Longispora fulva: one gene and its partner. The protein of the gene in region 1 interacts with the protein of each later gene in a pairwise test. Links are inferred from orthologs where the notes say so. Each region holds a gene or a part of one and is shown on either strand. Other genes may lie near its edges.

Region 1 (4,690 bases):
GTACATCCCGGCGGCGAAAACGGGCAGACCCAGCAGGAGCAGGACACCGGCGACGACGCCGGACGCGGGGATCGGCTTGGCCATCAGTGACGAGCCGAGCAGGCCGAGGGTGACGAGCTCCAGCACGCCGACCACGGCGGCGAGGCCGATCGCGATCACGGGGCGGCGGGAGCGGTACACCCCGTCGCCGTCGGCCGAGGGCTCGGACCGGCGGAGCTGGACCTGCTCGGTCGGGTGGCCGGGTCCGGGGCGGGCCGGGTCGGGGACGACGGTCGGGACCCGGGTGGTCGGCGGGTCGTACGCCGGCTGCTCCGTCGGGAAGCCGCCGCTGGTCGGCTGCTCGGGGCGGGGCTGGCCCTTGAGCAGCGGCACCCGCTCGGCCTGGTGCCGCTGGCCGCCGGTGGGGGCCTCGGCGGCGGGCCGCTCGGTCCACGCCGGCTCGGCCGGGCGCTGCTCAGGAGTCCACGCCTGCTCGCCGGCACGCTGCTCGGGGGTCCAGGCCGCCTGCTGCTCCGGGATCCGGGACTCAGCCGCGCGGGGCTGCGGGGTGTCCCAGACCGGCGGGGTGCCCTCGGCCGGCGGGGTCCAGGCCTGCTGCTCGCCGGACCGGTACTGCTCCGGGCGGGGCGTGGCCCAGGCCGGCTCGGCCGGGTGCTGCTGGTCGGCCGTGCGGGGCTCCGGTGGCCTGTAGTCACCGGCGGGGCGCTGGTCGGCGTACGGCGGCTCGGAGTAGCGGGAGTCGCGCTCCTCGCCGTACCACCGTTGGGGGTTGGATTGTTCGGGGTAGCTCACGTGTATCAAAGTTAGGCGAACTCAGGGTGTTACCGCTATCGGCCCAGACGGTGAAAATTAGGCCCGGACGTTTGTCCGCGATCGACCTACTATTCCCCGGTGACTGAAACCCCCACGCTCGCAGCAGCGTTCACACGTGCCGCCGACGGCCGGTTCACGATGGCCGGCTCCCCCCGACTCGCCGCCCTCGCCCGGGCCGTCGCCGCCGACCCGGGGCTCGGCGCGCCGGTGGCCGCGCTCGGCGAGACCCTGCCCGGCCACCCGCCCCTGCTGTTCGCCGCCGTGCAGTGCGTGCTGCGCACCGTGCGGCACCCGCTGGCCGACTACTACCCCACCCTCGGCGGGCACCGCGAGCCCGGCCCGGGCATGGTCGAGGCGTTCGCGGACCTGGTCGCGACGCACGGGGGCCTGCTCGCCGAGCTGTGCGCCGCCCGGCCGGCGTCGCGCACCAACGACCCGGGGATCGCGGCGATCACCCGGCCGGCGCTGGGCCGGGCCGCTGCCGCCGCCGGTGGCCGACCGGTGGCCCTGCTGGAACTCGGCGCGGCGGCGGGCCTGGCCCTGCTGCCCGACCTGTACCGGTACAGCTATCGCGGGGCCGGCTCCGAGGTGGTGGCCGGCGCGGGAGCGGTCACCCTGGAGTGCGAGCTGCGCGGACCCGTCCCCGACCACCTCGACACCGACCTGGACGTCGCGCTGCGGATCGGCCTGGAACGCGACCCCGTCCTGCACGACGATCCCGACGCGGTGCGCTGGCTGCTGTCCGGTGTCTACCCCGAGCGGACCGCCGAGCTCGCCCGGCTCACCGCCGGCCTCGCCGGGCTCGATACCCACCCGGTCGACTGGCGGGTCGGCGACTTCCTCGACGAGCTGCCCAAGGCGCTGGCCGACGTGCCCGCCGACGTCCTGCCCGTCGTGTACGGCTCCAGCGTGCTGTGCTGCCTGGACCGGCGGGCCGAGTTCCCCGGCCTGCTGGCCGCCGCGGGGCGCGACCTGGTGTGGATCTCCAAGGAGCAGCCGGAGAACGCGCTGGCACTGGTCAGCGACGAGCCCAACCCCTTCAGTACCGAACACTGCTCGGTGCTGACCTCGGTGACCTACACCGCCGGAGAGGTCAGCGAGGTCGTGGCCCTCGCCGAGGTCGACCCGTGGGTCCGGTGGCTCGACTGGCGGCCGACCGTCATGCGCCCCCGGTCAGCCGGCTGACCGCCTCGGCGAGCACCTCCGGCCGCTTGCAGAACGCGAACCGGACCAGCCTGCGGCCGGCGTCGACGTCGTCGTAGAACACCTGGGTCGGCACTGCCACCACGCCGCTGCGCTCCGGCAGCGCCCGGCAGAACTCCACCCCGTCGACGCCGCCTAGCCCGGTGATGTCGGCCGTCACGAAGTACGTGCCCTCGGCCCGCCGGACGTCGAACCCGGCCTTGCGGAGCCCGTCGGAGAGCGTGTCACGCTTGGCGCGCAGCTCCTCGCGGAAACCGTGGAAGTAGGCGTCCGGCAGGGCGAGGGCCACGGCGACGGCCGGCTGGAACGGGCCGGCGTTGACGAACGTGAGGAACTGCTTGACCCGCAGCGCCGCCGAGACCAGCCGGGCGGGGCCGCACACCCAGCCGACCTTCCAGCCGGTGCAGGAGAACGTCTTTCCGGCCGAGGAGATCTGCAGCGTGCGGTCCCGCATCCCCGGGAAGCCCGCGAGGGGCAGGTGTTCGCCGTCGAACACCAGGTGCTCGTAGACCTCGTCGCAGACGGCGACGACGTCGTGCTCGACGCACAGCTGCGCGATCAGCGCCAACTCGGCTCGGGTGAAGACCTTCCCCGTCGGGTTGTGCGGGGAGTTCAACAACACCAGACGGGTACGCGGCGTGAAGGCGGCCCGCAGCTCCTCCGGGTCGAACGCGTACCCGCCGTCGGCGTCCGGGCGCAGCGTGACCGGCCGGCGGACGGCGGCGGCGAGCGCGACCGAGGCGGCGTAGGAGTCGTAGTACGGCTCGAAGCAGATCACCTCGTCGCCGGCCTCGCACAGCCCCAGGATCGTCGCGGCGATCGCCTCGGTCGCCCCCGCCGTGACCAGCACCTCCCCGTCGGGGTCGTACTCCAGTCCCCAGAACCGGCGCTGGTGATCGGCGATCGCACTCCGCAGCGCCGGGATCCCCGGCCCCGGCGGGTACTGGTTGTGTCCGCCGAGGATCGCCGCCCGCGCGGCCTCCAGCATCTCGGCAGGGCCGTCCGTGTCGGGGAAGCCCTGGCCCAGGTTGACGGCGCCGGTCCGGGCCGCCAACGCGGACATCTCGGCGAAGATCGTGGTGCCGAACGGGCGCATGCGCTCGACCAGAGGGTCAGTCATGGTGGAAGCCTATGGCGTCGCGGACGGCCATGGCGAGCACACCGACCGGGTCCGGCGGGGCCGCGTCGCGGCGACGCGCCTGAGTTCGATGCCCGCCGGCGGTGTCCGGATCCGCCCCGTCGAGCCGAGAACCGTCGGGCTTGGCGGGTGCCCCGGAATACGTTCCGCGACCCGGCAGGGGGGTGCCGGATCGCGGAACCTGGATGCGCACCGCCGCCGACGGGGGGATTGCCGGCTGCGGGCGCCGCGCCCCGCCCGTGGCCGCCGCCCTCCCGGCACGGCCCCGAGCGGGGACGGTCAGGCCGCCCTGGGCAGGGCGACCGCGGAACGCAGCGGCCCGGTCGCCGCGGACCGCTGCTGCGGCGCGACGGTGGACCGGTGGGTCAGGGCGAGCGCGTCGGCGACGATGGCCACGAAGCGCTCGGCCTCGACCATCAGCCGCTCGGACTCCTGGTGGGTGACCGCGCCGGGCACGCCGGCCTCGGCGATGGCCCGGCGGCGCGCCCCGGCCGCGAACTGGGCCGCCCAGTCGGACAGCTCGGGAGCGACCAGGGTGAGCAGACCCCAGACGCTGGTCGGACGGCCCCGGCCGCCGGGGGCCGGGCGGGCCCTGGCCGCGACGACGGCGGCCGCCGCGCGCAGGGCGGCGAGGTGGGCCGTGGCGTAGCGCTCCTCGTCGGTGGTGGCGGCGGCAGCCTCGGCCAGCCCCCGACGGGCCAGCGCGAACAGCTCCAGCGGGGTGCGCTGCGGGAAGGCGTGTGCCGGGATCGTCAGCATGCGAAATCCTCCAGCCGGTCGGAGCCGAGCCATTTTCGAACCTCTGTTCGAATAGACGTAGAGTAGCGCTCTCCGCACAGTGGACGCAACACCCATTCGTCATCCTCCTGTTTCCGGACAACCCGCCCTTGCCGACAGATCCAGCATCACCCCGGCGCCCGGCCCGCCGCACCCGCCAGAGTGCGCAGGTCCGCCGATGGATCCGGGGCGGCATGTGGAGGTGTCGGACAGATCACTCCGCTCGTCGTACCGGAAAACCGGTCTTTACAGTGGGGGCATGTCCCTGACCGCCACATCGACCCTCGTCGGTGGGTTCGCCCTCGCGATCCTCGTGGTCGCCGGCACGGTCACACTGTGGCGGCGTTGGCCCCGCCGGGCGCGGCTGGTGCTGCGGAGCGGATCGCTGCTGTTGTCCCAGATCATGATCGTGATATGCGTCGGTCTCGTGGTGAACCGGTCGGAACAGCTCTACCCGTCCCTGGAGACGCTGATCGACCCGCCGAAGGCCAAGGAGCCCGTCGCCGAGAGCGTCACGAGCGGCGGCCTCGACGAGTGGCTGCGAGCCCGGTCCCAGCAGGGCGCGAAGTCCGGGCTGGCGTTCCCCTGGCAGCCGGCCGGCGGCGGGCACTGGCCGGTCACCGAGCACCCGTCGATCAGCCTGCCGGCACAGTATTTCCTGCAGCCCAACAGCCGGTTCCCCGTGATCGTGGCGTTCGCGCCGCCCGGGACCCCCGGCTGGGCGGACGCCCGTGCCGCCGGCCGGGCCGGCGACCCGGC
Region 2 (4,933 bases), 3.0 Mb from region 1 along the record:
CGTCCCTCGGTCACCCGGACCCCGCCGCCGTCCGCCCCGCCGACCGGGCCGATGCCGGAGTGGCCCGCCTCACCCACCCCGAGTCAGGTTCGCGCACCCAGCCCCTCGCCGGAGCGTTAGGTAAGCGAATACGCTGACGTGTCGAGGGGCGGCGGCCGGCGAGAGGACGAACACAGTGGCGGAGCGAACCGAGGCCGGCTGGAGCCGGTCAGGTGAGGCGGCGCCGCGCTGGCGGAGTCTCCTGGGCCGGGGCAGGGGCGATCGTGCCGCGGACCCCGCCGAGGCCGCGAACGGCGCCCAGCGGGGCGCTCAGGCGTCCCCCGTGGACGAGTACGTGGCCCGCCTGCGCCGCGACATGGGCCCGGCCAAGGTGGTGGCGTTCGCCAACCCGAAGGGCGGGGTGCACAAGACCACCGCGACGGTGCTGTGCGCGGCCACGATCGGCAGCGCCCGGGGCCGGGGCGTCCTGGCCTGGGACGACAACGAGCTGCGCGGCACCCTGGGCCTGCGCGCCGGCAGCGCCCGGCACGCCCGCACGATCCGGCACCTGATCGAGAACCTGGTCGAGGTGGAGAACTCCAGCGGCGAGGAGTTACGCGACCGGCTGGACGAGTTCCTCCGGCACGCCGCCGACGGGTCCTACGACGTGCTCGCCGGGGACGAGGACCACCGGGTGGCCCGGCTGCTCGATCCGCCGATGGTGTGGCGGGTGCTGGAGCTGCTGCGGCGTACCCATGACGTGATCTGCGTCGACACCGGCAACAACGTGGAGAGCGCCAACTGGCAGACGGTGATCAAGGCCGCCGACCAGCTCGTGGTGACGTCCGTCCCCCGCGAGGACGCGGCGTTCACGGCGGACTGGATGTTGGACCTGCTGGAGGAGATGGGCATGGGCGACATCGTCGCCAACGCCGTGACCCTGCTGTCGTGCCCGACACCGACCCCGTCTCCGATGCTCGCTGACCTGGTCAAACACTTCCAGAGCCGGACCAGGACGGTGGCGGTGGTGCCGTATGACCCGGCGTTGGAGTCGGGCTCGTCCATCGACTACGCGAGCCTGAAGCCGGAGACCCGGATGGCGTGGTTACAGGCGGCGACGGCGGTGAGCGACGGGTTCTGACCCCGCGTCGGTTTGGGGTCTTGTCGGGGGGTGCGGTTAGGCTCGGGGGCGTTCCCAACTCCAGAGGAGGCTGCCGCCGATGAGTGACTCTTTTGTGCATCTGCACGTGCACACCGAGTACTCGATGCTGGACGGCGCCGCCCGGATGAAGCAGTTGTTCGCCGAGGTCAACCGGCAGGAGATGCCGGCTGTCGCGATCACCGACCACGGCAACATGCACGGGGCGTACGACTTCTACAAGCAGGCCACCGCCGCCGGGGTGACCCCGGTGATCGGCGTCGAAGCCTACCTGGCGCCGGCGTCGCGGTTCGACAAGAAGCGCATCAACTGGGGCACGCCCGACCAGAAGGGCGACGACGTCTCCGGCAACGGCGGCTACACCCACATGACGATGTGGGCCCGCAACGCCGAGGGGCTGCACAACCTCTTCCGGCTCAACTCGCGCGGCTCGATGGAGGGCTACTACTACAAGCCCCGGATGGACACCGAGCTGATCGCCGAGTATTCGGCCGGGATCATGGCCACCACCGGCTGCCCCTCCGGCGAGATCCAGACCCGGCTGCGCCTCGGGCACGACGAGGAGGCGCTGAAGGCCGCCGCGAAGTACCAGGACATCTTCGGCAAGGAGAACTTCTTCCTGGAGATCATGGACCACGGGCTGTCCATCGAGCGCCGGGTCCGCGACGGGCTGATCGACATCTCCCGCCGGTTGAACATCCCGCCGGTGGTGACGAACGACTCGCACTACACCCGGCCGGAGGAGGCCGACGCGCACAACGCGCTGCTGTGCGTGCAGTCCGGCTCGCTGCTGTCCGACCCGAACCGGTTCAAGTTCGACGGCGACGGCTACTACATCAAGTCCGCCGACGAGATGCGCGCGATCGACACCTCCGACATCTGGGCCGAGGGCTGCAGGAACACCCTGCTGGTCGCCTCCAAGGTCGAGACGGAGGGGATGTTCAAGTACAAGAACCTGATGCCGATCTTCCCGGTGCCCGACGGCGAGACCGAGGAGACCTGGTTCCGCAAGGAGGTCTGGGCCGGCATGGAGCGGCGCTGGCCGGCCGGCTACGACGAGGAGCACCGCGCCCAGGCGGAGTACGAGATCGGCGTCATCCTCCAGATGGGCTTCCCGTCGTACTTCCTGGTGGTCGCCGACTTCATCATGTGGGCCAAGCGCAACGGGCACTCCGTGGGGCCGGGGCGTGGTTCCGGGGCCGGCAGCATCGTGGCGTACGCGCTGGGCATCACCGACCTCGACCCGCTCGCGTTCGGCCTGATCTTCGAGCGGTTCCTCAACCCCGAGCGCGTCTCGATGCCCGACTTCGACGTCGACTTCGACGAGCATGGCCGCAACGAGACGATCCGGTATGTCACGGAGCGCTACGGCGCGGACCGGGTGGCCATGATCGCCACGTTCGGCACGATCAAGGCCAAGGCCGCGATCAAGGACTCGGGCCGGGTGCTCGGGTTCCCGTACGCGCTGGGCGACAAGATCACCAAGGCGATGCCCCCGGCCGTGATGGGCAAGGACATCCCGCTGTCGGGCATCTTCGACCCGAAGCACCCGCGCTACGCCGAGGCCGGCGCGGTCCGCGAGCTGGTCGACACCGAGCCCGACGTGGCCAAGGTGATGGAGGTCGCCCGGGGGCTGGAGGGCCTGGTCCGGCAGACCGGCGTGCACGCGGCCGGCGTCATCATGTCCGCCGAGCCGCTGATCGACCACGTGCCGCTGATGCGTCGGGACGCCGACGGCACGATCATCACCCAGTTCGACTACCCGACGTGCGAGACGCTCGGCCTGCTGAAGATGGACTTCCTCGGCCTGCGCAACCTCACGATCATGGCCGACGCCGTGAAGAACGTGGAGCACACGACCGGCCGGAAGATCGACCTGCTGTCGCTGCCGCTGGACGACGCCCCCACGTACGAGCTGCTCTGCCGGGGCGACACCCTGGGCGTGTTCCAGCTCGACGGCGGCGCGATGCGCCAGCTCCTGAAGCTGATGCGCCCCGACCACTTCGAGGACATCTCGGCCGTCCTCGCGTTGTACCGGCCCGGTCCGATGGGCGCGAACTCGCACATCAACTACGCGCTGCGCAAGAACAAGCAGCAGGAGATCGTCCCGATCCACCCGGAGCTCGAGGCGGACCTGGAGGACATCCTCGGCGTCACCTACGGCCTGATCGTCTACCAGGAGCAGGTCCAGCGCGCGGCGGTGAAGCTCGCCGGCTACACCCTCGGCCAGGCCGACAACCTGCGCCGGGCCATGGGCAAGAAGAAGAAGGAGGTCCTCGACAAGGAGTTCATCCCGTTCCGCGACGGCATGCGGCGCAGCGGATACTCCGACGAGGCCACCCAGGCGCTGTGGGACATCCTGGTCCCGTTCGCCGACTACGCGTTCAACAAGGCGCACACCGCCGCCTACGGGATGATCTCGTACTGGACGGCGTACCTGAAGGCGAACTACCCCGCCGAGTACATGGCGGCGCTGCTCACGTCCGTCGGCGACGACAAGGACAAAATGGCGATGTACCTGGGGGAGTGCCGCAAGATGGGCATCAAGGTCCTCCCCCCGGACGTGAACGAGTCCGCCGGCGCGTTCACCCCGATCGGGCGGGACATCCGCTTCGGGCTGGGCGCGGTCCGTAACGTCGGCACGAACGTGGTGGCCTCGGTCGTCGCCACCCGTGCGGCCAAGGGCAACTACACCTCCTTCCCCGACTTCCTGTCGAAGTCCGAGCTGGTGGTCTGCAACAAGCGGACCGTCGAGTCGCTGGTCAAGGCCGGTGCGTTCGACTCCCTCGGGCACACCCGCAAGTGCCTGGTCGAGCTGCACGAGACCGCGATCGACGCGGTCGTGGGGCTCAAACGCCAGGAGGCCGTCGGGCAGTTCGACCTGTTCGGCGGGCTGGAGGAGAACTCCGACGACAGCCTGGTGGGGCTGGACCTGCAGTTCACCCCGACCGAGTGGCCGCGCAAGGAGCTGCTGGCCTTCGAGCGGGACATGCTGGGGCTCTACGTCTCCGACCACCCCCTCGCCGGGGCCGAGCGGATCCTGAAGGCCAACTCCGAGCAGAGCATCGTCGAGGTGATCGACGAGGACGTCAACGACCGGATGCCCGTCACGATCGCCGGCATGATCTCCGGGGTGCAGCGTCGGATCACCAAGCAGGGCGCGAGCTGGGCGATCGTGATGCTCGAGGACCTGGACGCCTCGGTCGAGGTGCTGTTCTTCCCGAAGACGTACGAGCTGCTGTCGCACCACCTCGCCGAGGACATCGTCGTCACGGTCAAGGGGCACGTGAACAAGCGCGACCAGGCGATCAGCGTCGTCGGCTCGGACATGCTGATCCTGGAGGTCTCCGAGGCCGACCTGGCCGCGAACCCGCCGGTGGTGCTGAACTCGACCTGGGACAAGATCGTGGAACCGACCGTGCTGGAGCTCAAGCGGATCCTGCTCGGGCACCGTGGCGACTGCTCGGTGCACCTGCGGCTGCGCAGCCGGGGCGGGGAGACGCTGCTCGCGCTGGGGCCGGATCTGAAGGTCCGCAACGATGTGGCGTTCCGTTCGGAGATCAAGACGCTGTTCGGCGCGGGGGGCGTGGACTAGTCGGGGCCGTTCGGGTCACGGCCGCTCGGCAGGTGTGTCGGAGGTCGGTCGCCCGGTCCTGCTCAGATGTGCCGGGGGTGCTCGGTCGCCGGTTCGGCTCAGCTGTGCCGGAGGTGCTCGGTGCGGCTCGGCGAGCGGGTCGGCCCGGCCACCACCACCCGGGCACGCCGGACCGCGGTATGCCGCTGTCCCGCTTCGGC

The links. Proteins that work in one complex are often made in the same cells at the same time.
Region 2: the proteins of IW245_RS21570 (region 1) and dnaE interact in binary tests that used the Escherichia coli proteins (3 or more experiments, as listed by UniProt). The link is inferred for Longispora fulva from one-to-one orthologs.

What each region holds. Positions count from the first base shown.
Region 1 is NZ_JADOUF010000001.1:4,848,693-4,853,382, forward strand. The notes cover bases 1,055-4,026. They hold IW245_RS21570 (pyridoxal phosphate-dependent aminotransferase), read right to left. Parts: upstream 3,137-4,026; coding sequence 1,973-3,136; downstream 1,055-1,972. Other genes in these bases: IW245_RS21565 (DUF2332 family protein), read left to right, coding at 1,055-1,998; IW245_RS21575 (SAV_6107 family HEPN domain-containing protein), read right to left, coding at 3,434-3,913. Outside these bases: IW245_RS21560 (hypothetical protein), read right to left, coding at 1-792; more of IW245_RS21565, read left to right, coding at 892-1,054; IW245_RS21580 (alpha/beta hydrolase), read left to right, coding at 4,191-4,690. UniProt on the Escherichia coli protein: Shows aminotransferase activity with methionine and histidine as substrates, and to a lesser extent also with phenylalanine.
Region 2 is NZ_JADOUF010000001.1:7,893,700-7,898,632, forward strand. What follows is about bases 860-4,933. They hold dnaE (DNA polymerase III subunit alpha), read left to right. Parts: upstream 860-1,199; coding sequence 1,200-4,733; downstream 4,734-4,933. Outside these bases: IW245_RS36650 (hypothetical protein), read left to right, coding at 1-120. UniProt on the Escherichia coli protein: DNA polymerase III is a complex, multichain enzyme responsible for most of the replicative synthesis in bacteria. This DNA polymerase also exhibits 3' to 5' exonuclease activity. The alpha chain is the DNA polymerase catalytic subunit.